Regions from separate parts of the Bacillus sp. JJ1566 genome, predicted to be linked through region 3. Evidence: riboswitches for the same ligand, from Rfam matches in the RefSeq annotation. Region 3 holds a riboswitch; each other region holds the start of a gene.

Region 1 (6,072 bases), on a different contig from region 3:
CATTTTGCCTCCTCCTATCACGTGGGAGTGCCATCTCAAGAAAAGCGCAAAGCGCAATAACTGCGGAACATCGACTAACTACCGCCCACATCCTGTGGCGAACGTCGATGTCAGCACATCCTCGAGTTTGCTATGCATTTTCTTCGTGCGATGATTATGCTCCCGAAGCCTTTCTTGTCCTGTGCAAGTCAAGCATAAGACGAGCGCTGACAGAAGGTGTATTTTACCTTCTGAAGCGGTTGGCTTAGACCAGAGAGCCGATGGCGCCTTGCGCTAGACATTAAAGATGGCACCTCCACCTATTGTTTTATTACTTTTTCAGCAAAGGTAGGATTAATCAATTCCTGAACTAATTTTTCAACATCCACGTCTTTTTTGATGATTTCCTGTGCTTGAAGAATATTACCGGCTTCTGTCAGTGCCTCAATTTGTATCTCTCCAGGCACTGGGTCAGAAAAATCATTACGTTCATTTAATTGCTTATTTGCTACTTCAATATCAATATTTGCTTCTTTTGCTAAGATTTCTGCTGCTTCTTTTGGATTTTCTAAAGTCCATTTACGTGCTTTTTCGTAAACTTCAATTACTTTTTCTACGTACTGAGGATATTTTTCCGTAAATTCAGGACGAGCATTTAAGACTCCATACGTATTAAAATCAGCATTTCGGTAAAATAGCTTGGCATCTGTTTCTATTTCAAGTCTTGCCATGTGTGGATCTAGTCCCGACCATGCATCTACCTGACCTGATGATAATGCAGCCGCGCCATCACCGTGTTGCAGATTGACAATTCCAACATCCGAAGGACTTAATCCTTCTTCATTTAAAGCACGTAGTAAGAAAATATATGGGTCAGTCCCGATGGTTGCAGCAACCTTTTTCCCTTTTAAATCACTTACACTTTGAATCTCTGAGTCTTTATCTACCACTAGTGCTGTCCACTCAGGCTTTGAATAAAGATAAACTGATTCAACCGGTGCACCATTTGCTTTAGCCATTAAAGCAGCTGCCCCCGCGGATGAAGTGAAGTCCGCACTTCCACTATTTAAGAATTCAAGTGCTTTGTTACTACCTTGGCTTAGAACAAACTCAACCTTAATTCCTTCTTCCTCAAAAGCTTCCTCAGCCCAACCAAACTCTTTTAACACAAGACTTGTCGGTGAGTAAAAGGCATAATCTAATACGATTTTTTCCGGTTTTTCATTTTCTTGGCCAGCTTTACTTGTGCTATTTGAACAACCTACAATTCCTACCAACAATAGTACAGCAATAAAAATGGCACTTATTTTTTTCATCTTTTTTCTCCTTTATGATGTGGCTTATATTTCACAAGCAAATGTTACAATGGATCCTCGTAAACGCTGTGCCTCTTTATACGTACAACGGTTGTGAACGACCTCTATACCTGCCTCTGCAACAATCTGGGCTGCTTTTGGTGAAATGACGCCCTCTTGGAGCCAGAAAATTCTTGGGTTTACTTCGGTTGCTTCCTTGGCAATTTCGATTGCGGCCTCCGGACTTCTGAATACTTGAACCACATCAATTTCAAATGGTACGTCCTTTAAGTTCGCGTATGCCTTTTCCCCAAGGACTTCTGTTTCCCTTGGATTTACAGGAACAATTTTATAGCCCAGGCGCTGCATTTTTCTTGCCAATCGATTACTTGGACGAGCTGGATTGCTGCTTAATCCGACAACTGCCAAGGTCTTTGGTCTTTGTGTTTCAACTCCATCAACCTCTTCACGAACAATCGGTGACTGTAGTGCCCAGCGGATGACTCCTTCATCATTCACAACGACTTCTCCCTTTTCTGCACCTTTAAAAGAAAGACCAGTTGCTTCATAAAATGCACGATCAAGATCATTTTGTAGGTCGCGAACGGATTCAATTCCGACCGATAGACGAATCAGATCCTCAGTAACTCCTGTTAACAATAGCTCCTCTACACTTAGCTGCTGATGGGTTGTCGATGCCGGATGAATAATTAAGGACTTCGCATCCCCCACATTCGCTACATGTGACCAGAGTGCTATATTATCAATAACCTTTTTCCCTGCATCACGCCCACCTTTAATTCCGAAGTTCACAATTGAACCAAAGCCGTTATTTAGATACTTTTCCGCAAGGTCATAGGAAGGATGATCTTCAAGCCCTGGATAGGACACCCACTCAACTGCTGGATGGTTTTTTAAATAGTTTGCTAGTTCTAAAGCATTTTTATTATGTTTTTCAACCCTTAGATGTAGCGTTTCAAGACCTTGTAGTAGGTAAAATGCATTTTGTGGACTTAAGCATGAACCAAAATCACGTAATAGCTGTACGCGAAGTTTTGTGCTAAATGCAAGTGTTCCAAAATCATTTGCATATCTTACGCCGTTATAGCTTCGGTCAGGCTCCGTGAATCCTGGGAATTTTGGATTATTCCAATTAAAGCGTCCCCCGTCTACAACTAGACCGCCAATCGTGGTTCCATGACCACCAATCCATTTCGTTGCTGAGTGAACAACAATATCTGCACCCCATGTGATGGGTTTACAAATATATGGTGAAGCAAATGTATTATCAATAATCAGTGGAATTTCTGCTTCATGTGCAATTGCTGCAACTGCTTCAACATCTAAAACCTGTAGGCTTGGGTTTCCGATAATTTCAGCAAAAACCGCCTTTGTTTTTGGAGTAATTGCTTTTCTAAAATTCTCAGGGTCCTTTGAATCTACAAAATTCACCTTAATCCCGTATTTCGGTAGTGTGATCGAAAACAGATTATATGTACCACCATATAGGTTTGTAGCAGCGACAATCTCATCACCCGCTTCAGCGATATTCATAACCGCTAGAGCAATGGCTGCCATTCCTGAAGAAGTCGCAACAGCCGCAACCCCGTCCTCTAATAACGCAATTCGTTTTTCCAGTACATCTACAGTTGGATTTCCAATTCTCGAATAAATGTTCCCTGGTTCATCAAGTGCAAACAAACTACGTGCATGCTCAGAATTATGGAAAACGTAAGAACTCGTTTGATAGATAGGAACTGCTCGTGATCCAGTTGTCGGATCTGGCGATTGTCCCCCATGTAATAAAATTGTTTCTAAATCATAGCTTTCAAATTGCTGACTCATGTTTATACCTCCAATATTTTTATAAGAAAACTTGGGATTACAGGAATGTAATTCCAAATTTCATCTTCTAAGCAAGAACAAAAGCCCTCTTCAAGTAAGAAGAGGGCTTTTATTCCTCCTCTTATCTCTCAGGTAATAATACCTGCAGGAATTAGCACCTTTTCAAGAATAATCTTGAAGGTTGCCGGGTTTCGTAGGGCCATGTCCCTCCACCGCTCTGGATAAGAGTCTTTATTAAGTTAAAACGTTCCCGTTTTGCTTTATAAAAGGATTATAGTATGTGAATAATTCAAAGTCAAATACTTTTTAAAATATTTCATCTTGTTAGAATTTTTACTTCAGATCTATTCTTACCCCCTATTCCTATGTACTCGCTGCTTAAAATAGACTTAAAAATCATTTGTCCCGCATTAACGGGCAGAAAACCCCCACCTCAAAACTCTAGTTAAAAACGAAGATGTTTCGATGACTGATAACTGCACGTAAAAGCCTCATAAAAGGAACAAAGACTAAGAACGCCACGTCCTGTGGCAACGTAACGTCTTTGTGGCCCACATCATGTGCGCCTCAACTAACAATCAGTGGGGATTAGTAACCCCCCACTGATTGAAGTTTCACTTTATGTCATTTTTGTGAAGCCTATTGCTTTTATCCGAAATCCGTTGTATATTAAGAGTGTAGAAAGTTAGTGAAAAACTTCACAAACTAACTACTCTAGAGCTGGCAGCTAAAGCACTCATATTTTTTTACAATAACTTGTGAAGAATTTCACAAATAAATGATAAGGGGAGATTAGAATGAGAACATTCTTAAAAGGACCTAAAATGGCAGTTATTTGGACAGTATTACGTGTATGGTTAGGAATTCAATGGCTAGAAGCTGGTTTTCATAAAATTACTGGAGGATTTGACGCAGGCGGTTTCCTACAAGGCGCATTAGCTAAAGCAGGCGGGGAACATCCAGCAGTAGCAGGCTGGTACGCAACATTCCTTGAAGGCTTTGCCGTACCGAATGTTGAATTAATCAACGTGCTTATTCCTTGGGGCGAATTTCTAGTAGGTCTTGGATTAATTGTAGGTGCTGCAACTATCCCAGCATTAATTGCTGCTGGATTCATGAACCTTAACTTCTTACTTGCTGGAACTGTAAGCACAAACCCAGTATTTTATACAGTAGCAGTCATTCTCTTATTCGCAGGCGCTGCAACTTACTACTACGGTGTAGACAGATTCGCAGTACCTTTCCTTACAAAACGAATCAACGAGAAAAAAGCTGCAAAAACAGCAGCGAACGTTGCGTAACTAAAAAAAGTGTTCCTCCTAATCCAGGAGGAACACTTTTTTATATTCTATTCATCATCAATTTCGCCGTCACCAATTTCATCCTCTTCTTCGATTTCCTCGATGTCTTCGCCTTCTTCAGGCATTTCATCATCTCCGCAACCTATTAAGAAAAACATCGGGAACGACAATAGTAACAGCAGTAGCATCCGTTTCATTACAACCCCTCCCTTTTTCTAGGCTTTCCTTTCAATCCCGAAATATGTAGACTAGAAAGAGGAAAGGGTAATAGTAGTTCTAATATTGGAGGTAGAAACGATGCGAAAAATAAAGCTTGGAACCAGTTCCCTCGAGGTACCAGTTGTTGCAGTAGGCTGTATGAGGATTAATTCTTTAGAAAAGCCCGAGGCAGAAAAATTTGTACAAACAGCATTGGAAGTTGGTGCAAATTTCTTTGACCATGCTGATATTTACGGTAGTGGTGCTTGTGAGGAAATCTTTGCAGATGCGATACATATGAATGATGATATCCGTGAAAAAATTATCCTTCAATCCAAATGTGGCATTCGAAAAGGAATGTTTGATTTTTCAAAGGAATATATCCTTAATTCCGTTGATGGAATTTTAAAACGACTCAAAACTGATTATTTGGATGTCTTACTTTTACATCGTCCTGATGCCCTTGTTGAACCCGAAGAGGTTGGCGAAGCATTTGACATATTAGAGTCCTCTGGGAAAGTTCGTCACTTTGGGGTTTCCAACCAAAAACCGATGCAAATTCAGTTACTTAAAAAATATGTGAAGCAACCAATCGTTGCGAACCAGCTACAGCTAAGTATTCCAAATGCCCATATGATCGCAAGTGGCGTAACAGGTAATATGCAAATTGATCAATCCATAAACCGTGATGGAGATGTGCTTGATTTTTGTCGCTTACATGACATCACAATTCAACCGTGGTCACCTTTTCAATATGGTTATTTTGAAGGGCCTTTTCTTGGCAATGAAAAATGCCCTGAATTAAATCAAAAAATTGACGAAATCGCCGAAAAATATGGCGTTTCCAATACAACGATTGCCATTGCATGGCTATTACGTCATCCAGCAAACATGCAACCAGTTATCGGAACCATGAATATTGACCGCTTAAGGGATTCCGTGAAAGCAAGTGAAGTTCAGTTAACCCGTGAAGATTGGTACAGTATTTTTCTAGCTGCAGGATATCTATTACCATAAAAGTAGTAGAGGCACCCCAAAAAGGTGCCTCTTTCCTTTAATTTTCCGAAAATCCTGTAGCAATTACAGTCACAATAATTTCGTCTTTTAAGTTGTCATTTATGACAGAACCAAAAATCATATTTAAGTCCTCATGTGTTGCTGAAGAAATCACGTCTGCTGCTTCTTGAATTTCAAATAAGCTTAAGTTCCTTCCACCCGTGATATTTAAAATCACACCACGTGCACCACTTATCGATGTTTCAAGAAGTGGACTATTGATTGCTTTATGAGCCGCCTCAACTGCACGGCCATCCCCTTTTGCCATTCCAATACCCATTAAAGCTGTTCCGCGGTGGGACATGACCGTTTTAACATCGGCAAAGTCTAGATTGATTAAGCCTGGTACAGCAATTAAGTCAGAAATGCCTTGAACCCCGCGAAGAAGTACATTATCA
Region 2 (6,072 bases), on a different contig from region 3:
TATAGACAAAGTAATCATAGTTGAGGGGAGAACAGACAAAAAGAAGGTCGAAACGGTTGTGAATGAACCTGTTGAAATCATTTGTACAAATGGAACGATTAGTATTTCGAAACTTGATGAATTAATTGAACGTTTATTTAATAAAGATGTATATATTTTAGTGGATGCTGATAGTGCCGGTAATAAGCTAAGAAAACAATTTAAACGTGAATTTCCTGAAGCAAGGCATTTGTTTATCGATAAAACATATCGCGAGGTTGCGACAGCCCCTGAACAGCATATTGCAACAGTACTTCTTTCGGCAAACATAGATGTTCATGCAGAATTTTTATTGTAGTAAGTGTGAATCATATATACTTTCTAAAAATCATGCTACAATAATAAGCAATTAAGGATGTAAAGGGTTGGTTGTAGTAAAGATGAAAGAGTGGAATGAACAAGAAATTGAAACCAAACTCTCTGATGCGGAGGAGTTTTGGCTTTATTTATATACACCGATGTGCGGAACCTGCCAAGTGGCATCAAAAATGATCACGGTAGTTGATGAATTACTTACTAATGTAAACATTGGAAAAAGTGATCTCAATTATTTACCCGGGAAAGCAATGGAATGGCAAATCGAGAGTGTCCCTTGTTTAATGCATCTCAAAGACGGGAAAGTGACAAAAAAATACTATGCTTTCCACTCGGTTCCATATCTGCTTGAAATACTATCAAAACACTAACAACGCTACCTTAGCGTTGTTTTTTTATTGCAATTTTTGTGAAAAGTTGTATGATATTTAGGGAATCGAAGTAAATAGAACTTAGGGAGCACATATGAGCAGCATAGTTACTGGATGGAAAGCACAATACAAATCATACAATCAAAATATTAAACTATTTATTTTTACGACTATTTTTACACAGCTCGGCATGGGTATGTTCACGATCATGTATAACTTCTATGTTCGAGAACTGGGCTATTCTGAGCAAACTAATGGAACAATCATTGCCATGACTGCTTTGGCATCGGCCATTATTCTCGTACCCGCAGGTCTTATGAGTGACAAATTTGGAAGAAAAAAAGTGATGTTGCTGGGTATGGCTGTTTCAACAATCGCATTCTTTGCAAGAAGTATCCTAGATGTTGAACAGCTACTCGTAGCGACAGCATTTTTAACTGGTTTGTCAACGGCCTTTATTCAGGTTTCTGGTATCCCATGGCTTGCGGAAAACTCAACCGCTAAGCAAAGGGTTCATCTCTTTAGCTTTCATTCAGCAATCATGATGGGTGCCCAGGTGGTTGGAAACATTGCAGGTGGAGCATTGTCTGATGCATTTCAATTTATATTTCATATAAGTGGACTTTGGAGCGTAAGAATCACGCTTTTAATTGCAACGATAATCTATGTTGTAGGAATTCTACCAATACTTAAAATGAATGAACAGCGGAGACAACCGGAGATTAAACCAGTAGAATCCTTTGGTCAAAAATTAAAAACAAATAAATCGCAAATTAAACTTATTGCTCTGTTTGCCTTTGCACAGATGATTATCGGGTTTGGTTCTGGATTAGTTATACCATACCTGAATTTGTATTTTGCAGATCGCTTTCTAGCTAGTAATACGATAATAGGTTTAATACTCTCATTAGGGCAAGCAGCAACAGCAATTGCGATGATTATTGGACCCTACATTGTAAGTAAGGTGGGAGAGGTTCGCGCAGTCGTTTATTTGCAATTATCATCGCTTCCTTTCCTTTTACTCACAGGGTATACTGAAAATCTTTATATAGCCGCTATCGCATTTTTATTTAGGCAAGCATTAATGAATGCGGGTAACCCAATCCAAGCATCACTTGTAATGGGACGTGTAAATGATTCAATGAAGGGTCTTGCTAATTCAGTGAATCAAATGGTATTTTCATTAGGGTGGGCATTAATGGGACCTGTATCGACCTCAATTGTGATGCTGCATGGCGCATATTGGGGGTATGCTTATGTGTTTACAATCACGTCTGTCTTGTATTTAATTGGATCACTTTATTTCCTATTTGTTTTCAGTAGAAAATCTTTTCGTGATGAAGAAAAACCACTTGCAAAAATATCATGACATGACATATTTCCCAGGAGTTCCGAAATATAAAATAAACGCAGAATTTAAAATTGCTTATTTTTTCTAAAAATTCCTATTGACTTATAATAGATAAAGAGTTAGCATGATAGTATTCAATTAAAGTATTAAAATTTCATATTAATCTTATCAAGAGTGGCGGAGGGAATGGCCCTATGAAGCCCGGCAACCGGTTAATTTACACGGTGCTAAATCCATCAGACTTTTTTGTCTGAAAGATAAGAAGAGAACCGATTACACACCCTCTTCTTATCGAAGAGGGTTTTTAATTATATACAAAAAGGGAGAGATTCAAGTGAGTGAAAAACAAAAGAATTATAGACCAGAAACAATTGCGGTACATGGAGGACTTGAAGCAGATCCAGTAACAGGAGCAAGAGCAGTACCAATCTATCAATCAAATGCATTTAAATTTAATACAACCGAACATGCAGCAAATCTATTTGGTCTAAAGGAAAATGGTTATATTTATACTCGTATCCATAACCCAACAACAACTGTTTTTGAAGAAAGAGTTGCACAATTAGAGGGTGGAGTTGGTGCGTTAGCAGTTTCAAGTGGTATGGCTGCGATTACAACAGCTATTTTGAATATTGCGGGTGCAGGGGATGAGATTGTATCTGCTTCTACACTTTATGGTGGAACTTATAATCTATTCGCTAACACACTTCCTAAATATGGAATTAAGACTCATTTGGTAGAACCAACAAATCCGGAAAACTTCCGTCAAGCGATTACTCCGAATACAAAAGCAATCTTTGCCGAAACAATCGGAAACCCAAGCTTAGATATCCTCGATATTGAAGCTGTAGCAAATATTGCTCATGAAGCAGGAATTCCTTTAATTATTGATAATACATTCGCAACGCCATATCTATGCCGCCCAATCGAGCACGGGGCTGACATTGTTGTTCATTCTGCTACAAAATGGTTGTTAGGTAATGGAACAACAATGGGTGGAATTATTGTTGATGGTGGTAAATTTGATTGGAATTCACCAAAATTCCCTGGATTTACAACACCAGATCCAAGCTACCATGATTTAGTCTATGCTGATGCGTTAGGACCTGTTGCTTATATCATTAAAGCAAGAGTTCAACTTCTTCGTGATATTGGTCCGGCATTAAGCCCATATAATGCATTCCAATTTACGTTAGGTCTTGAAACTTTACACGTTCGTATGAAGGAGCATATTGCAAATACGAAAAAGGTTGTTTCATATCTTAAAAACCATCCTGGAGTTGAATGGGTATTGTATCCAGGTGAAGACAATCACCCTAACAAACAATTAGCTGATAAATACCTACCAAAAGGTGCAGGTTCAGTCATTATATTTGGTATTAAAGGTGGAAGAGAAGCTGGTGAGAAGCTAATTAATAATGTTGAGCTTTGGTCGCATGTTGCAAACGTCGGTGACGCGAAAAGCTTAATCATTCACCCAGCAAGTACAACACACCAACAATTAAGTCCTGAAGATTTAAAATTGTCTGGTGTTAGTGAGGATTTAGTTCGCTTATCTGTTGGAATTGAAAATATTGAAGATATTTTAGAGGATTTAGAACAAGCCATTAAAGTTGCAAATGGAACAAGTTCAGTTTTACCATTGCCAACTGTGTAAGAATTAGGACATTCGTCATCTTTTTTCCATTGACACCTTACCAACCAGGTGATAAGATAACTTTCGAGTGTTTAGTACGATAAACAAGTAAATAATCTAGTTACTCTTATTTAGAGTGGTGGAGGGATGTGCCCGATGAAACCCAGCAACCGTCAACTTACGTTGAAAAGGTGCCAATTCACACAAAGCAAAAGCTTTGGAAGATGAGAGGAAGGAATCACTAAATTTGGCCTTTCTGCTCTTTTTTTGCAGAAAGGCTTTTATTTTATTTGCCGATTCTTTGTTACAGCTTTAATTATTTACGATATCGCATAAACTAAGCATAGTTTTCTGTGGATAGAAGGTGTAACTACGTGATAACACTAAAAAATGTTAAGAAGATATATAAAACCAAAACAAATTCCGTTACAGCCGTTAACAATGTAGATTTGGAAATCAATGAAGGTGAAATCTTTGGAATTATTGGGTACAGTGGTGCCGGTAAAAGCTCGCTTATTCGTTTGCTGAATGGACTCGAAACTCCGACTGAAGGAACGGTTTCAGTTGCCGGCCATGATATCACCTCCATTAAAGGAAAAGCATTACGTAACGCTCGTCAAGAAATAAGCATGATCTTTCAGCACTTTAACCTTTTATGGTCGCGAACTGTGAGAGAAAACATTTCATTTCCACTTGAAATTGCAAAAGTTCCAAGTGCTAAACGGGAAGAACGTGTTACAGAGCTTATTAAGCTGGTTGGTTTAGAAGGAAGAGAAGATGCATATCCTTCACAGCTCAGTGGTGGTCAAAAGCAAAGGGTCGGGATAGCCCGAGCACTTGCTAATAACCCGAAAGTTTTGCTCTGTGATGAAGCAACATCTGCACTAGACCCCCAAACGACTGACTCGATATTGGAATTACTAGTTGATATCAATGAACGTTTGGGATTAACGATTGTGTTAATTACCCATGAAATGCATGTGATTCGTAAAATCTGCCACCGTGTTGCTGTTATGGAAAATGGAGCGATTGTCGAGCAAGGACGAGTATTGGATGTCTTTAAAAAGCCTCAAGCCGCTATAACAAAACGTTTCGTACAGCAAGTGACAGAGCCTGAGGAAACAAAAGAAATGATTGAGCATTTGCTTGAACATTATCCAAATGGAAAAGTGGTTCAACTCACTTTTGTTGGGGAAGATGCAGAAAAACCATTAATCACTACTTTAATCCGAGACTTTAAAGTTGAAGTGAATATTTTACAAGGAAAAATTTCACAAACCCAAAATGGATCTTATGGAACATTATTTATTCATATAGCTGGCGAACTGAATGAAGTCACTTCAGCCATTGAATTTATTCGGGAACAACGAGTAGAAGCTGAGGTGATTGAAAATGCTTGAACAATTCCAAGAACTACTTAAATGGGAAAAACAGGTTAAAGATTATCAAGCATTGAATTGGGGGAATCTTTGGGAAGCAACTTTAGAGACCTTATATATGACCGCAATCTCAGTGTTAGCGACTTTTATCATAGGTCTATTTTTAGGCTTAGTCCTCTTTTTAACGGATAAAGGGAATGCATGGGAAAATACTGTAGTAAATCGAATTGTATCAGCTTTTGTTAATATTTTTCGATCCATACCATTTATTATCCTTATTGTATTATTAATACCTTTTACCAAAATTGTAATGGGTTCAATGCTAGGACCGAATGCTGCATTGCCATCATTAATTATAGGTTCAGCGCCGTTTTACGCAAGAATGGTTGAAATTGCATTACGTGAAATCGATAAAGGTGTTATTGAGGCTTCTCATTCTATGGGAGCAACAAATTCAACAATCATCTTTAAAGTATTAATACCTGAATCACTACCAGCCTTAATATCAGGGATCACGGTTACTGCAATTTCATTAGTAAGCTTTACAGCTATGGCTGGTGTTATCGGTGCCGGTGGTTTAGGTCATTTTGCTTACCTATATGGTTTCCAAAGTAACAAACCAGTCATTACATTTATAGCAACTGTAGCAATCTTAATTTTGGTATTTATCATTCAATTTATTGGTGATTACTATACAAAACATACAGACAAGAGATAACAGGAGGAACATAACATGAAAAAACTTATTTCATTACTCTTAATTGGACTTCTTTCATTATTAGTTGCTTGTGGTACAAGTGATAATGATAATGCTGGAGAAGGCGGTACAAATGAAGCAGACCAAAATAAAAAGCTAGTCGTGGGAGCATCCGCGGTTCCGCATGCAGAAGTGCTTGAGCAAGCAAAACCTTTATTAAAGGAAAAAGGAATTGACCTTGAAATTGAAGTGTTTACAGACTACATTTTACCGAACGTCGCACT
Region 3 (6,072 bases):
CTAATCTCGTTAAGTCATATCCCGTTGTCCAAAGCTCTGGCAGGACAATAATATCGGGATTATCCTGAGTCATTGTGTTTTCGATTTCTTTAGAAATAAGGTCAAAATTATCTTGCGGTTTTCCGAATTGAATATCATACTGAATACATGCAATTTTTAGATTCATTTGGGTCCTCCCTATGAAATGATACTTTACAAGTAACAATATATGATATTAGACTAGTATTTCAAGTATTTTGAAGAAGGTGTACACATGAAAAATTTTGAACAATCTAAAATTCTCCAAAATTTACCAAAACAGTTTTTCGCATCCCTTGTTACAAAGGTGAACAATGTCGTTGCCCAGGGGCACGATGTCATAAATTTAGGGCAGGGAAATCCTGATCAACCAACTCCACAACATATCGTAGAAGCTTTAAAGGATGCTGCAGATCAGCCGAAATTTCATAAATATTCTCCATTTCGCGGCCATTCTTTTTTAAAGAAAGCAGCAGCAGAATTTTATCAACGTGAATACGGAGTTGAACTTGATCCAGAAACAGAGGTAGCCGTTTTATTTGGCGGTAAGGCAGGGTTAGTTGAGATCCCACAATGTCTGTTAAATCCCGGTGATGTTGCATTGGTTCCAGATCCTGGTTACCCCGATTATTGGTCTGGTGTTGAGCTTGCTCGAGCAGAAATGGCGTATATGCCTTTGAAAGAGGAAAATGCCTTTTTACCCGACTACTCACAAATTGATTCAGAAAAGCTTGAAAAAGCCAAGGTCATGTTTTTAAATTATCCAAATAACCCAACCGGGGCCGTAGCAACAAAGGAATTTTTTGAAGATACAATCTCCTTTGCTAAAGAACATGATATTTGTGTAGTGCATGATTTTGCATATGGTGCAATTGGATTTGAAGGTAAAAAACCAATCAGTTTCTTACAATTGGACGGGGCCAAGGATATCGGGATTGAAATTTATACTTTATCAAAGACATATAACATGGCAGGGTGGAGAGTTGGATTTGCGGTTGGAAATCCTAGCGTAATCGAAGCGCTAAATCTCATTCAAGACCATATGTATGTAAGTTTGTTTAGCCCAATCCAAGCTGCGGCGGCAGTAGCACTAACCGAGTCACAGGACTGTGTAAAGGAACTAGTGGACAGGTACGAATCAAGACGTAACGCTTTCATTGGTGCACTTCAAGACATCGGCTGGGACGTACAAGCACCTGCAGGCTCCTTTTTCGCATGGCTACCAGTACCTGAAGGATATACATCTGTTAGCTTTGCAGATCTTTTACTTGAAAAAGCCCATGTTGCAGTCGCGCCAGGAATCGGCTTTGGTGAATATGGTGACCGCTATGTTCGCGTTGGCTTTTTAACGGATGAAGACCGACTAGTTGAAGCAGCAAACCGAATCAAAAAATTGAATCTGTTTAAATAAACAATCATTTGCAAAAATTAAAAAACGTTTGACAAGAAAAATAATTCCTGTCATAATCCTAATTAAATTCAGTGTCGTAAAAATTAAATAAAGGTTGAGCTTTCTGTAATTGAGACTCAACATGTAAAATAAAATCTATTTTCTTATTAAGAGCAGGTGGAGGGACTAGCCCAATGAAGCCCGGCAACCGACTTACATGGTGTAAGCACGGTGCTAATTCTTGCAGCGTTGAGCTGAGAGATAAGAAGATGTTAGTTTGCTAACCTCTTCTTATGAAGAGGTTTTTCGTTTTTTATGTCTAGTTTAAGGCGCCATCGGCTCTATGTTCTAGAAGGCAAAAGGCGCCTTCTGTCAGCGCTTTTCTTATGCTTGTCGCCGATAGGCAGGCTCCTTGAACTTTTCTTGTTCGGAACATTTTTAGAAATGAGGGTTTAACATGAGTGAAGTGATTGCTACATATTTGGTACATGACAACAGTGATAATTTGGTGAAAAAAGCTGAAGGCATTGCACTTGGATTAACGGTGGGTTCTTGGACGACATTACCAAAACTTGAGCAGGAACAACTTAAAAAGCATAAGGGAAAAGTCATAAGTGCCCGGCAATATGAAGATGACCATCGGGCAAGTCAATATTTAGGGAAACAAACTAAAAAAGGCATTATTAAAATTGCCTACCCATATGCAAATTTTAGTCCAGATCTACCAGCCATTTTAACAACTGTCTTTGGTAAGCTCTCGCTAGACGGGGAGATAAAGTTGCTAGATTTGGAGTTTTCAAGTGAAGTGAAGGCCGCATTTCCAGGGCCAAAATTTGGGATCAATGGTATCCGCGAAAAACTAGGAGTATTTGATAGGCCGCTTGTGATGAGCATTTTTAAAGGGGTAATTGGAAGGGATATTGAATACCTTAAGGAGCAGCTTCGTGAGCAGGCACTTGGTGGTGTGAATATCATCAAGGATGATGAAATCCTTTTTGAGAATCCTTTAACTCCGTTTGAAGCGCGAATTACAGAAGGCAAAAAAGTGCTTGAGGAAGTTTATACTGAAACCGGACATCGCGCTCTTTACGCAGTGAACTTAACTGGTAGAACCTTTGAATTAAAGGAAAAAGCACGGAAGGCAGTGAAGCTTGGCGCTGATCTGTTATTGTTTAATGTATTTGCGTATGGACTTGATGTTCTTCAAAGCTTAGCAGAGGATCCGGAAATTTCAGTTCCGATTATGGCTCACCCAGCAGTAAGTGGTACGTTAACACCGTCCGAATTTTACGGGTTTTCAAATCAATTACTGCTTGGAAAATTATTACGATATGCAGGTGCAGATCTTGTCTTGTTCCCTTCACCATATGGAAGTGTTGCACTTGAAAGGGAACAAACATTGGCGATTGCAACTGAATTAACGAAACCTGATGAATCATTTAAGCCGTCATTTCCAGTTCCGTCAGCGGGCATACATCCTGGCTTAGTGCCACTGCTTATCAACGATTTTGGGAAAGAAAGTGTGATTAATGCAGGTGGTGGTGTTCATGGACATCCAACCGGTGCCATTGGTGGCGGAAAAGCGTTTCAGACGGCAGTGGATGCAGTCCTTTCGGGAAAGACACTTGTGGAATTTGCTCAAAATAACCCAGAGCTAAAACAGGCAATCGATTTATGGGGATACAAAGAGGTATAAGCGATGAACAAACCAATTATTTTCTGTGATTTTGATGGCACAATCACAAATACCGACAACATCATAGCCATTATGAAAAAGTTTGCGCCTCCAGGTTGGGAGAAAATAAAGGATCAAGTGCTTTCACAGGAAATCCCAATACAAGAGGGTGTGAGTAAAATGTTTTCTCTATTGCCTTCACAATGGAGGGAAGAGATTACGGATTATATCCTGAACCACGCTGAAATTCGAGATGGCTTTAAAGAGTTTGTTGCATTCACGAAAGAACAAGGAATTCAACTATACATCGTCAGTGGAGGGATTGACTTTTTTGTTGAACCATTACTGGATGGCCTAGTTGCTAAAGAGCAAATTTACTGCAATCAATCAGATTTTTCGAATGAGAGAATCAAGATTTTATGGCCATATACTTGTGATGATGGGTGTACAAATGAGTGCGGCTGCTGTAAACCAACCTTGATTCGTAAACTCTCAAATCAAGAAGACTATAAAATCGTCATTGGCGATTCGATTACTGACCTCCAGGCGGCAAAGCTTGCCAATAAGGTAATTGCAAGAGATTTCTTGGTTGAAAAATGTGAAGAATTGGGGATTGAATATTCAGCCTTCCATTCCTTCTTTGAAGTGATTGAGATTTTGAAAAAGGAGGTTGCGGAAAATGCTTAATATCAAACAATGGACAGAGCTTGCGGATATAAAGGATGAACTGGCAAGCCGCGACTGGTTCATGGGCACGAGTGGAAATCTAGCAATCAAGGTCTCTGATCAACCGATCACCTTCCTTGTAACTGCAAGTGGAAAGGATAAGAAGAAAAGAACTGATGAAGATTTTTTATTAGTGGATGGGGCCGGATACCCTGCTGCACCCACTCATTTAAAGCCTTCGGCAGAGACGCTTTTACATGTTGAAATTTATAGCAAAACAAATGCAGGCTGCAGTCTTCATGTCCATACAGTTGATAACAATGTCGTTTCTGAGCTATATGCCGATAAGGGCGAGGTTATTTTTAAAGGTCAGGAAATTATTAAGGCGCTTGGATTATGGGAGGAAGATGCTGAAATCCGAATTCCAATCATCAAAAATGACGCTGATATCCCGACACTTGCCCGAAACTTTAGTGAGCATGTCAACAGTGACTTTGGTGCAGTCCTTATTCGAAATCACGGTATCACAGTCTGGGCTAAAAATGCTTTTGATGCCAAGAAACATCTAGAGGCATACGAGTTTCTTTTTAGCTATCATTTGAAACTATTAGCATTAAACCATTTGCAGATCAGAATTTAAAAATAAAGTTTAAGGAGTGTAAAAATGGCAAATATTAAATTTCGTAACACAGGTGAAAGATTAGAAGGACAAGAAAAAGTTGCTGCATTCTTACAAGAACAAGGTGTTCTTTATGAACATTGGGACACTAGCAAACTACCAGAAGAATTAAAAGGAAACTGCAAAATCAATGATGATCAAAAAGAGCAAATCTTATCCATTTATGAAGAAGAAATCAAATCACTTGGTGAACGCAATGGATATCAAAAATGGGATGTAATTGCTTTATCAGATGCAACTCCAAATTTAGATGAACTTTTAAAGAAATTTGAACAAGTGCATGTTCACACAGAGGATGAAGTTCGTGCAATCGTAGCAGGGCATGGGATTTTCATTATTAAAGGAAGTGGCGACACTGGCTACTTCGATGTGGAACTAGAAGCAGGAGATGTAATTTCTGTACCTGTTGACACTCCTCACTTCTTCACTCTTATGGATGACCGTGAAGTGGTTGCTGTACGTTTATTTATTGACCCAGCTGGTTGGGTGGCGCATCCAGTCCAAGACCCAGAATTCGCTCAAAACTAAATGTGTATGAAAGGACTTTATGGAGTTTTACCATGAAGTTCTTTTTTAATCTAAATATTAGCAATATTCTTTACATATAAAGGCGAATATGTTACATTTTTGTTCATTGGAATACTCTTTTATTGATGCATATAATAAAGGTAATAAGAAATTCTTTCAAAAAAATTAGGAGTGGGGAAAATGAAAATTCGCTATAATTTTGTCCAAAAATCAGATGTGAAATATTGTGAAGGTAAGTTTACCATTCAACAGGCCCTTCAACTTTTAAATGAATCAGGATTTCGTTCAGTGCCGGTACTATCGAAAAATGGAACGGTATTTGATGGGTTAATTTATAAAGTAGACATCTTGGAATACTTATATGAAAAAAATGGAGATGCACATGCGAATATATCGGAGCTTGTTGAAGGCAAGGATGCATTCGTTTACGAGGAGGATTCCTTTTTCAAGACGTTTTTAACGATTCGTCGTTTGCCGTTTATTGCTGTGTTGAATGCTGAAAAAGAGTTTCAGGGGATCATCACACATGCGAATGTAATGGATGTACTTGAGGACTCCTTTGGTATGAAAACAGGAGGATATACGTTAACAATTGCCACAATTGAACATAAAGGGGCAATCAAAGAGCTTGTATCTCTCATTCGTGATATTAATATAGATGGCATGCTCACGCTTGATAATGGCGAAAAATATCTCCGTAGAATCATTTTAAATCTACCTGGTTCACTTGGCGAAGGAGAGATTCAGAATATCAAGCGGAAATTGGAAGCGAAGGAATTCCGCGTTACACATATTGACCGAATTAAATAAGCAAATGTAGACCTATAGGTGTAATACTTATAGGTTTTTTATTGCAAAAAAAATGTCGATTTTGCGTATATTTGAATGTCGAAAAAACATGGAATATGGGATGAGAACGTTTTCGTACACAATTTTGTAAATTTTTTAAAGAAAAAAATGTCTATTTTTGCGAATCTATTTACATAAATAGAAGATTTTGTAATAATGCATAGAGTAGCAACTAAGGGAATGCACCAAAGGTAGTATGAGTTGGTATACGATAGTTGTATGCCGCGTTAGAATCTTCTAACGAGTGAATAAAGGAGTGGAAGTTTT
Region 4 (6,072 bases), on a different contig from region 3:
AATTTACATAAAATGCATGAGATTAGGCTAGGAGGAATCAGAGTGAGCGATTTATTTACTCAATTAAAAGAAAAAGTATCTGGGAAAAACATGAAAATTGTGTTTCCAGAAGGACTAGATGAGCGAATTTTAAAAGCAGTTAGCCGTTTGGCAAGTGAAAAGGTGCTTGTACCTGTCGTAATTGGTGAAAAAGCTGCAGTTGAAAATAAAGCAAATGAGCTTGGTGTTTCTCTTGAAGGTGTGGAAATCTATGATGCTAATACTTTCCCGGAGTTCGAACAGCTTGTAGCTTCATTTGTTGAAAGACGTAAGGGTAAAGCAACTGAAGAGGATGCACGTAAAATCCTTAAAGACGAAAATTACTTTGGGACGATGCTTGTGTACACTGGTAAGGCACACGGGCTAGTAAGTGGTGCGGCACATTCCACTGCTGACACTGTTCGCCCTGCTCTTCAAATCATAAAAACAAAGCAAGGTGTAAAAAAGACATCTGGTGTGTTTATCATGGTTCGTGAAGATGAGAAATATGTTTTTGCTGATTGTGCAATTAATATTAATCCAGACAGCCAGGACTTAGCGGAAATCGCAATTGAGAGTGCGAATACGGCGGATATGTTCGATATCGAGCCAAGAGTGGCAATGCTAAGCTTCTCAACGAAGGGATCTGCAAAGTCTCCTGAAACGGAAAAGGTAGTAGACGCAGTTAAAATTGCAAAAGAAATGAATCCTGCCTTGGTATTGGACGGAGAATTCCAATTTGATGCAGCATTTGTTCCATCTGTAGCAAAGAAAAAAGCTCCAGATTCCATAATCAAGGGTGACGCAAACGTATTTGTTTTCCCAAGCCTTGAAGCGGGTAATATCGGATACAAAATCGCACAACGCCTTGGAAACTTTGAAGCGGTTGGACCGATTTTACAGGGCTTAAATCAGCCTGTAAACGACCTTTCACGCGGATGTAATGAAGAAGATGTATATAAACTTGCTTTAATTACAGCAGCACAAGCTTTATAGGAATGAGAAATGGCCATGTCGTGGGACATGGCCATTTTTGGGGAGTATTTTGCTTGTGGCAGTATTTTTGGAGTTAGTGATAGTATTTCTAAAATAGCGGCAGTATTTTAGAATTAGTGGCAGTAAATTGTCAATGAACGGGATTTTGACATTATTTACGACTCGATTTCCCTATCATAGAGTTGATGAAGAGGACTATGCCGGAAGTCTTGGCTCAATTTCCCTTTCATAGAGCTGATGAAGAGGACTATGCCAGAAATCTTGGGTCGATATCCCTTTCATAGAGGAGATGAAGAGGACTATGCCAGAAGTCTTGGCTCGATATCCCTTTCATAGAGCTGATGAAGAGGACTATGCCAGAAGTCTTGGCTCGATATCCCTTTCATAGAGTTGATGAAGAGGACTATGCCGGAAATCTTGGCTCGATATCCTTTTCATAGAGCTGATGAAGAGGAAGTTGCCTTAAATCTTGGCTCATTTTCCTTTTCATAACTTTTTTAATGATGGTCGCCGTGCCTTGTCCCTAAAATCCAATAATCATATTCCCCAATCCATTTTTAATATGTTTTTAAGAAGCTCAACCTGTTTTTCCCCCATTTTTTCAGTGAGTTGCTTTTCAATTTTCGCTTTAAGTGCCTCATTTTTCTCATAGCATTCTTCCCCAAGTGGTGTTAGTTCTATCCATTTTACCTTTTTATTGTTTTCAACATCCATCACGTTGACTAGCCCTTTTGCTTTCAAATTTTTTATAAATTTATGGGTAGCCTGCCGTGTAATGTCTACATTCTTTGATACGTACGCGATGGTTGGTTTCTTTTTATATATTCTCGACATAATGTACCATTCTGAATTTGAAATGGCGATGTCACTGGTCTCATTCCATGATTTTTCTGCAATACCTCGAAGTTGTCCATGCCTCTCACTTATAAGGTCAATTAAATCTAAATGTTGAAGTACAGGATCCATTTTTTCCACTCCCGTTTTTATAATCGCCACTACTATACAAAAAATTATCAGCATTGTCAACCAAGTTGACAAATTTGAAAAAGCTTGATGTGTAAAATAAAGAACTGTCCAGAATGCATGTTCAAATGTCAACCAAGTTGACATTTTGTGAAAAATGGAGTATGATTAGTATAGTCAACCAAGTTGACAATCCATTGGATAGGGGCATGGTACATGTTTAACATTGGGGATCTGGTGATTTATTCAAATATGGGAATTTGTCGCATAGACGATATATGTGAGAAAACATATGCTGGGATTACTCGAAATTATTATATAATGAGCCCAATCGAGGATAGTACTTTGACAATCCAAAACCCAGTAGATAATAAAAGCAATAAAATGCAGGGCATCATTGGTAAGAGTGAGTCAGAGGAGATTTTAGACTCATTTAAGCTTCCGGGAATTCAGTGGATTGACAATGCGTCGGATCGTCATAAATCTTATTCTAATATAGCTTCAACTGGGGATAGAAAAGAAATTTCAAGTATTTTAAATACATTAATGAGTAAAAAATATGAATTTGAAATGATTGATAAGAAATTATCTGAACATGACCGTAGACTTCTTCTTCATATTCAAAAAATACTCTTTAAAGAATTAGCGATTGCGTTAGAGACATCGGTTAAGGCTATCGAAAAAAATATTAATCAAATGATCGCCTACAAAATGAGTAAAACCTCACATTACGAGGTAGCAAATTTCGTAAACTAAAGGTAAAATAGTGATGTTGGACATGATAAAACCAGGCTATGCCTGGTTTTTTTAAGGTTTATTTGCAATTAAAAGGAGTATGCCGTATGACCGAAAGTCTTTTACATCAGCCGAGCTGGCGGATTATTGATCAATCTAGTCTAGGCTATCAATTTGATGCATTACAATCGTTTGCGATAGATGATACACTTTGTGCGTTTGTAGGAAAAGGAGAGTCACCAGCTACAGCAAGGGCTTGGGTTCACCATCAGACCATTGTGCTAGGGATTCAAGATACGAAGTTGCCTTTCCTTGAGGAAGGGATCGAGCTCCTAAAATCAATGGGCTATCGTGTAATCGTACGAAATTCGGGTGGACTAGCGGTGGTGCTTGATGAAGGAGTATTAAACATTTCGCTTATTTTTCCTGAAACGGAAAAAGGGATTGATATTAACCGTGGCTACGATACGATGCTTGAGTTGATTCAAAAAATGTTTGAAGGCTATGAAGTGGATATTGTGGCCCGGGAAGTTGTCGGTTCATATTGTCCTGGAAGCTATGATTTAAGTATAGATGGGAAAAAATTTGCGGGGATATCTCAGCGCCGCCTTCGTAACGGGGTGGCTGTACAAATATATCTAGGTGTGACCGGAAGCGGGTCGGAGCGTGCAGAAATCATTCGCCAATTTTACGAGGTGGGGCTGCAGGGTGCGGAGACGAAATTTGTCTATCCGGATGTGAAGCCAGAAACGATGGCCTCTTTGGCAGAATTGATAGACCCAAACATCACGGTACAAACCGTCATGCTGCTACTGCTTCAAACACTAAAAAGTGAAAGCGAGCATATCTTTGCTTCACAGCTAACAACAGAAGAAATGCCATTATTTGAACAAAACTTTTTGCGAGTGCTTAATCGCAATGAGAAGGCATTGTAAGGGACCAGGGGGACGGTTCTCCTGGTTCTTTTTTGTGGAAAAATGAAACGGACCCACGTAATTGTGCTATAGTCGTTGGAAATGCGCTTTAATTTTGTTAATTGCGCTATAGCGGACCGGAAATGCGTTTTAATTTTAATAATTGCGCTATAATCGGCAAGGATTGGTTTAACTAATCATTGTTTCCACTATTAAAATATTTTTTATAATAAAAATATTGAATTTTATTTTTGAGCATGATATGATTCTCGTCAAGTAAGAAAAATCGAATATGATTGCTGTATTTTCTCTTATCAAGAGTAGGCGGAGGGATTTGGCCCGATGATGCCCAGCAACCGACCGTAATACCATTGTGAAATGGGGCGAATTTTTTTCGCCGGGTATGACCCGTAAGGCACGGTGCTAATTCCAACAGAAGGATTTTCCTTCTGGTAGATAAGAGGTGCGAAGACTTTTGTATGCTTCAAGCCTCTTTCTGATAAGAAAGAGGCTTTTTATATTTTAAAAAGAAAGCCTCAAACAACAGGAGTGTGATGGCTTTCAACTTGAGTAAACAGATGTGAAAAATAAGGTTACATACAAAATAGGGGGAGAAAAACAATGAAACTTATAAAACTATTATTTACGACATTATTAATTATCGCAGTATTAGTTGGCTGTCAACCGAAAGTGGCCGACGAAACAACGAAAACAGATAGCACAGAGGTAAAGAATTCTGATCATCCATTAGCAGGCAAAAAAATTGCTTTAATTATGCAACAAAACTTAGGAACATTCTCGGCACAATATATTGACGGTGTTGAGGAACAAGTGAAAAAGTTCGCGGGAGAAACAACGGTTTTTACATCTGACGGAGACCTCGCAAAAATGGCGTCAAACGTAGATGCTGCGGTAAACCAAGGCTTTGATGCAATTTTAATCGACCATGGAACAAAGGAAGCACTTCAAAGCTCTGTACAAAAAGCGGTTGATAAAGGAATCCCGGTTGTTGTCTTTGATGCAGAAGTGGAAGTTGATGGTGTAACAGTTCTTGAGCAAGGTGACCAGCATATGGCGCAAATGACACTTGAAAAATTAGCAGAAGACGCTGGTGGCGAAGCAAATATCGTAAAAATTTGGGTAGCGGGCTTCGCGCCAATGGAAAGACGTCAAATCGCCTATCAGGAGTTTCTTGACAATAACGATGGCATCAAAGAAATTGCAACATTTGGAGCAGCAACTGCAAACACAGCTTTAGATACACAAGCACAGATGGAAGCTCTTTTAAAGCAATATCCGGAAGAAGGTCAAATTACAGCAGTTTGGGCTGCATGGGATGAATTTGCAAAGGGTGCAGTTCGTGCAATTCAACAAGCGGGACGTACAGACATCAAGGTTTATGGAATTGACATGAGTGATGAGGACTTACAAATGATTCAAGCGGATAACAGCCCATGGGTTGCGTCTGCAGCGGTTGATCCAAAAGATATCGGACGCATTCAAGTTCGCTACGCTTTCCAAAAATTAAACGGTGATGAAACACCTGAACGCGTAAAGTTAGAGCCAGTTTTCGTAACAAAGGATGCACTTCCAGCAGAACAAATCACAACAGCAGAGCTTGACCAGTATATTGAAGGCTGGGGTAAAAGCGAACAAGGCTACACAGACGAATTGAAAAAGCTAGAAGCTAACTGAGTAAAAAAGAGGGCCTTCAAGGTCCTCTGTAAAGGAGGATATGTAGATGCCTTTACTCGAAATGAAGGAAATGACAAAAAGCTTTGGAAAAGTGACGGCGCTCGAGCAGGCTTCCTTTGAGTTAGAAAAGGGCGAGGTCCACGCCTTGCTTGGAGCAAATGGAGCTGGTAAAAGCACCCTGATGAAAATTTTATCGGGTGCCTACGAGCTTGATTCAGGGTTGATAACCCTCGAAGAAGAGACAATCAATATTCGAACTCCAAAGGACGCGAAAACGCAAGGCATCCATTGTGTCTACCAAGAGGTCGACACTGTGATTGTGCCACAGCTAACCGTTGCTGAGAATATTTTACTTGATACGTTTTCGACTGAAAAAGGCTTGTTCATCAACAAAAGAAAGCTTCGTGAAAAAGCAGCCTCGATCTTAAAGCTTTTGAATGTAACAGATATACCGATGACAAAGCAGGCATTGGAGCTGTCCCTAGCTGAAAAACAACTAGTGCTAATTGCAAGAGCACTTGCCCATGAGGCGAAGGTTATTATTTTTGATGAGCCTACAGCTCCTTTATCGATTGAGGAAACAAAGCATCTTTTTGACATTGTAAAAACACTGAAGGAAAAGGGAGTCGGCTGTATTTTTATCTCACATCGACTTCCTGAAGTGTTTGAAATCTGTGATCGGTTAACGATTATGCGAGATGGTAAGACGATCGCCACTTTTGCCACAAAAGAGGTTACACAGAAAACAGTT

Evidence for each region. Region 3 has a riboswitch for S-adenosylmethionine ahead of mtnW (2,3-diketo-5-methylthiopentyl-1-phosphate enolase). Riboswitches for the same ligand answer to the same signal wherever they lie in the genome.
Region 1: it holds a riboswitch for S-adenosylmethionine, as region 3 does, so the genes downstream of both, V7112_RS09655 (PLP-dependent aspartate aminotransferase family protein) here and mtnW (2,3-diketo-5-methylthiopentyl-1-phosphate enolase) in region 3, are expected to answer to the same signal.
Region 2: it holds a riboswitch for S-adenosylmethionine, as region 3 does, so the genes downstream of both, V7112_RS18600 (methionine ABC transporter ATP-binding protein) here and mtnW (2,3-diketo-5-methylthiopentyl-1-phosphate enolase) in region 3, are expected to answer to the same signal.
Region 4: it holds a riboswitch for S-adenosylmethionine, as region 3 does, so the genes downstream of both, V7112_RS00410 (sugar ABC transporter substrate-binding protein) here and mtnW (2,3-diketo-5-methylthiopentyl-1-phosphate enolase) in region 3, are expected to answer to the same signal.

What each region holds. Positions count from the first base shown of each region.
Region 1 covers NZ_JBALOP010000020.1:18,121-24,192, forward strand. The annotation lists gene V7112_RS09645 (ABC transporter permease) at 1-3, opposite strand, end outside; gene V7112_RS09650 (aliphatic sulfonate ABC transporter substrate-binding protein) at 300-1,295, opposite strand; gene V7112_RS09655 (PLP-dependent aspartate aminotransferase family protein) at 1,320-3,119, opposite strand; SAM riboswitch class I at 3,238-3,347, opposite strand; gene V7112_RS09660 (Crp/Fnr family transcriptional regulator) at 3,917-4,420, shown strand; gene V7112_RS09665 (hypothetical protein) at 4,468-4,617, opposite strand; gene V7112_RS09670 (aldo/keto reductase) at 4,718-5,635, shown strand; partial or broken gene ftsZ (cell division protein FtsZ) at 5,679-6,072, opposite strand, start outside.
Region 2 covers NZ_JBALOP010000052.1:39,687-45,758, forward strand. The annotation lists gene V7112_RS18580 (toprim domain-containing protein) at 1-337, shown strand, start outside; gene V7112_RS18585 (thioredoxin family protein) at 405-725, shown strand; gene V7112_RS18590 (MFS transporter) at 820-2,094, shown strand; SAM riboswitch class I at 2,239-2,340, shown strand; gene V7112_RS18595 (O-acetylhomoserine aminocarboxypropyltransferase/cysteine synthase family protein) at 2,411-3,733, shown strand; SAM riboswitch class I at 3,837-3,943, shown strand; gene V7112_RS18600 (methionine ABC transporter ATP-binding protein) at 4,087-5,112, shown strand; gene V7112_RS18605 (methionine ABC transporter permease) at 5,210-5,809, shown strand; gene V7112_RS18610 (MetQ/NlpA family ABC transporter substrate-binding protein) at 5,825-6,072, shown strand, end outside.
Region 3 covers NZ_JBALOP010000057.1:3,140-9,211, reverse strand. The annotation lists gene V7112_RS20305 (carbon-nitrogen family hydrolase) at 1-166, opposite strand, end outside; gene V7112_RS20300 (pyridoxal phosphate-dependent aminotransferase) at 254-1,429, shown strand; SAM riboswitch class I at 1,570-1,676, shown strand; gene mtnW (2,3-diketo-5-methylthiopentyl-1-phosphate enolase) at 1,866-3,104, shown strand; gene V7112_RS20290 (2-hydroxy-3-keto-5-methylthiopentenyl-1-phosphate phosphatase) at 3,108-3,770, shown strand; gene V7112_RS20285 (methylthioribulose 1-phosphate dehydratase) at 3,763-4,389, shown strand; gene V7112_RS20280 (1,2-dihydroxy-3-keto-5-methylthiopentene dioxygenase) at 4,414-4,956, shown strand; gene cbpA (cyclic di-AMP binding protein CbpA) at 5,137-5,766, shown strand; gene V7112_RS20270 (aspartyl-phosphate phosphatase Spo0E family protein) at 6,071-6,072, shown strand, end outside.
Region 4 covers NZ_JBALOP010000001.1:86,229-92,300, reverse strand. The annotation lists gene pta (phosphate acetyltransferase) at 43-1,014, shown strand; gene V7112_RS00425 (MarR family winged helix-turn-helix transcriptional regulator) at 1,552-1,980, opposite strand; gene V7112_RS00420 (CarD family transcriptional regulator) at 2,194-2,733, shown strand; gene V7112_RS00415 (lipoate--protein ligase family protein) at 2,820-3,647, shown strand; SAM riboswitch class I at 3,935-4,089, shown strand; gene V7112_RS00410 (sugar ABC transporter substrate-binding protein) at 4,248-5,321, shown strand; gene V7112_RS00405 (sugar ABC transporter ATP-binding protein) at 5,368-6,072, shown strand, end outside.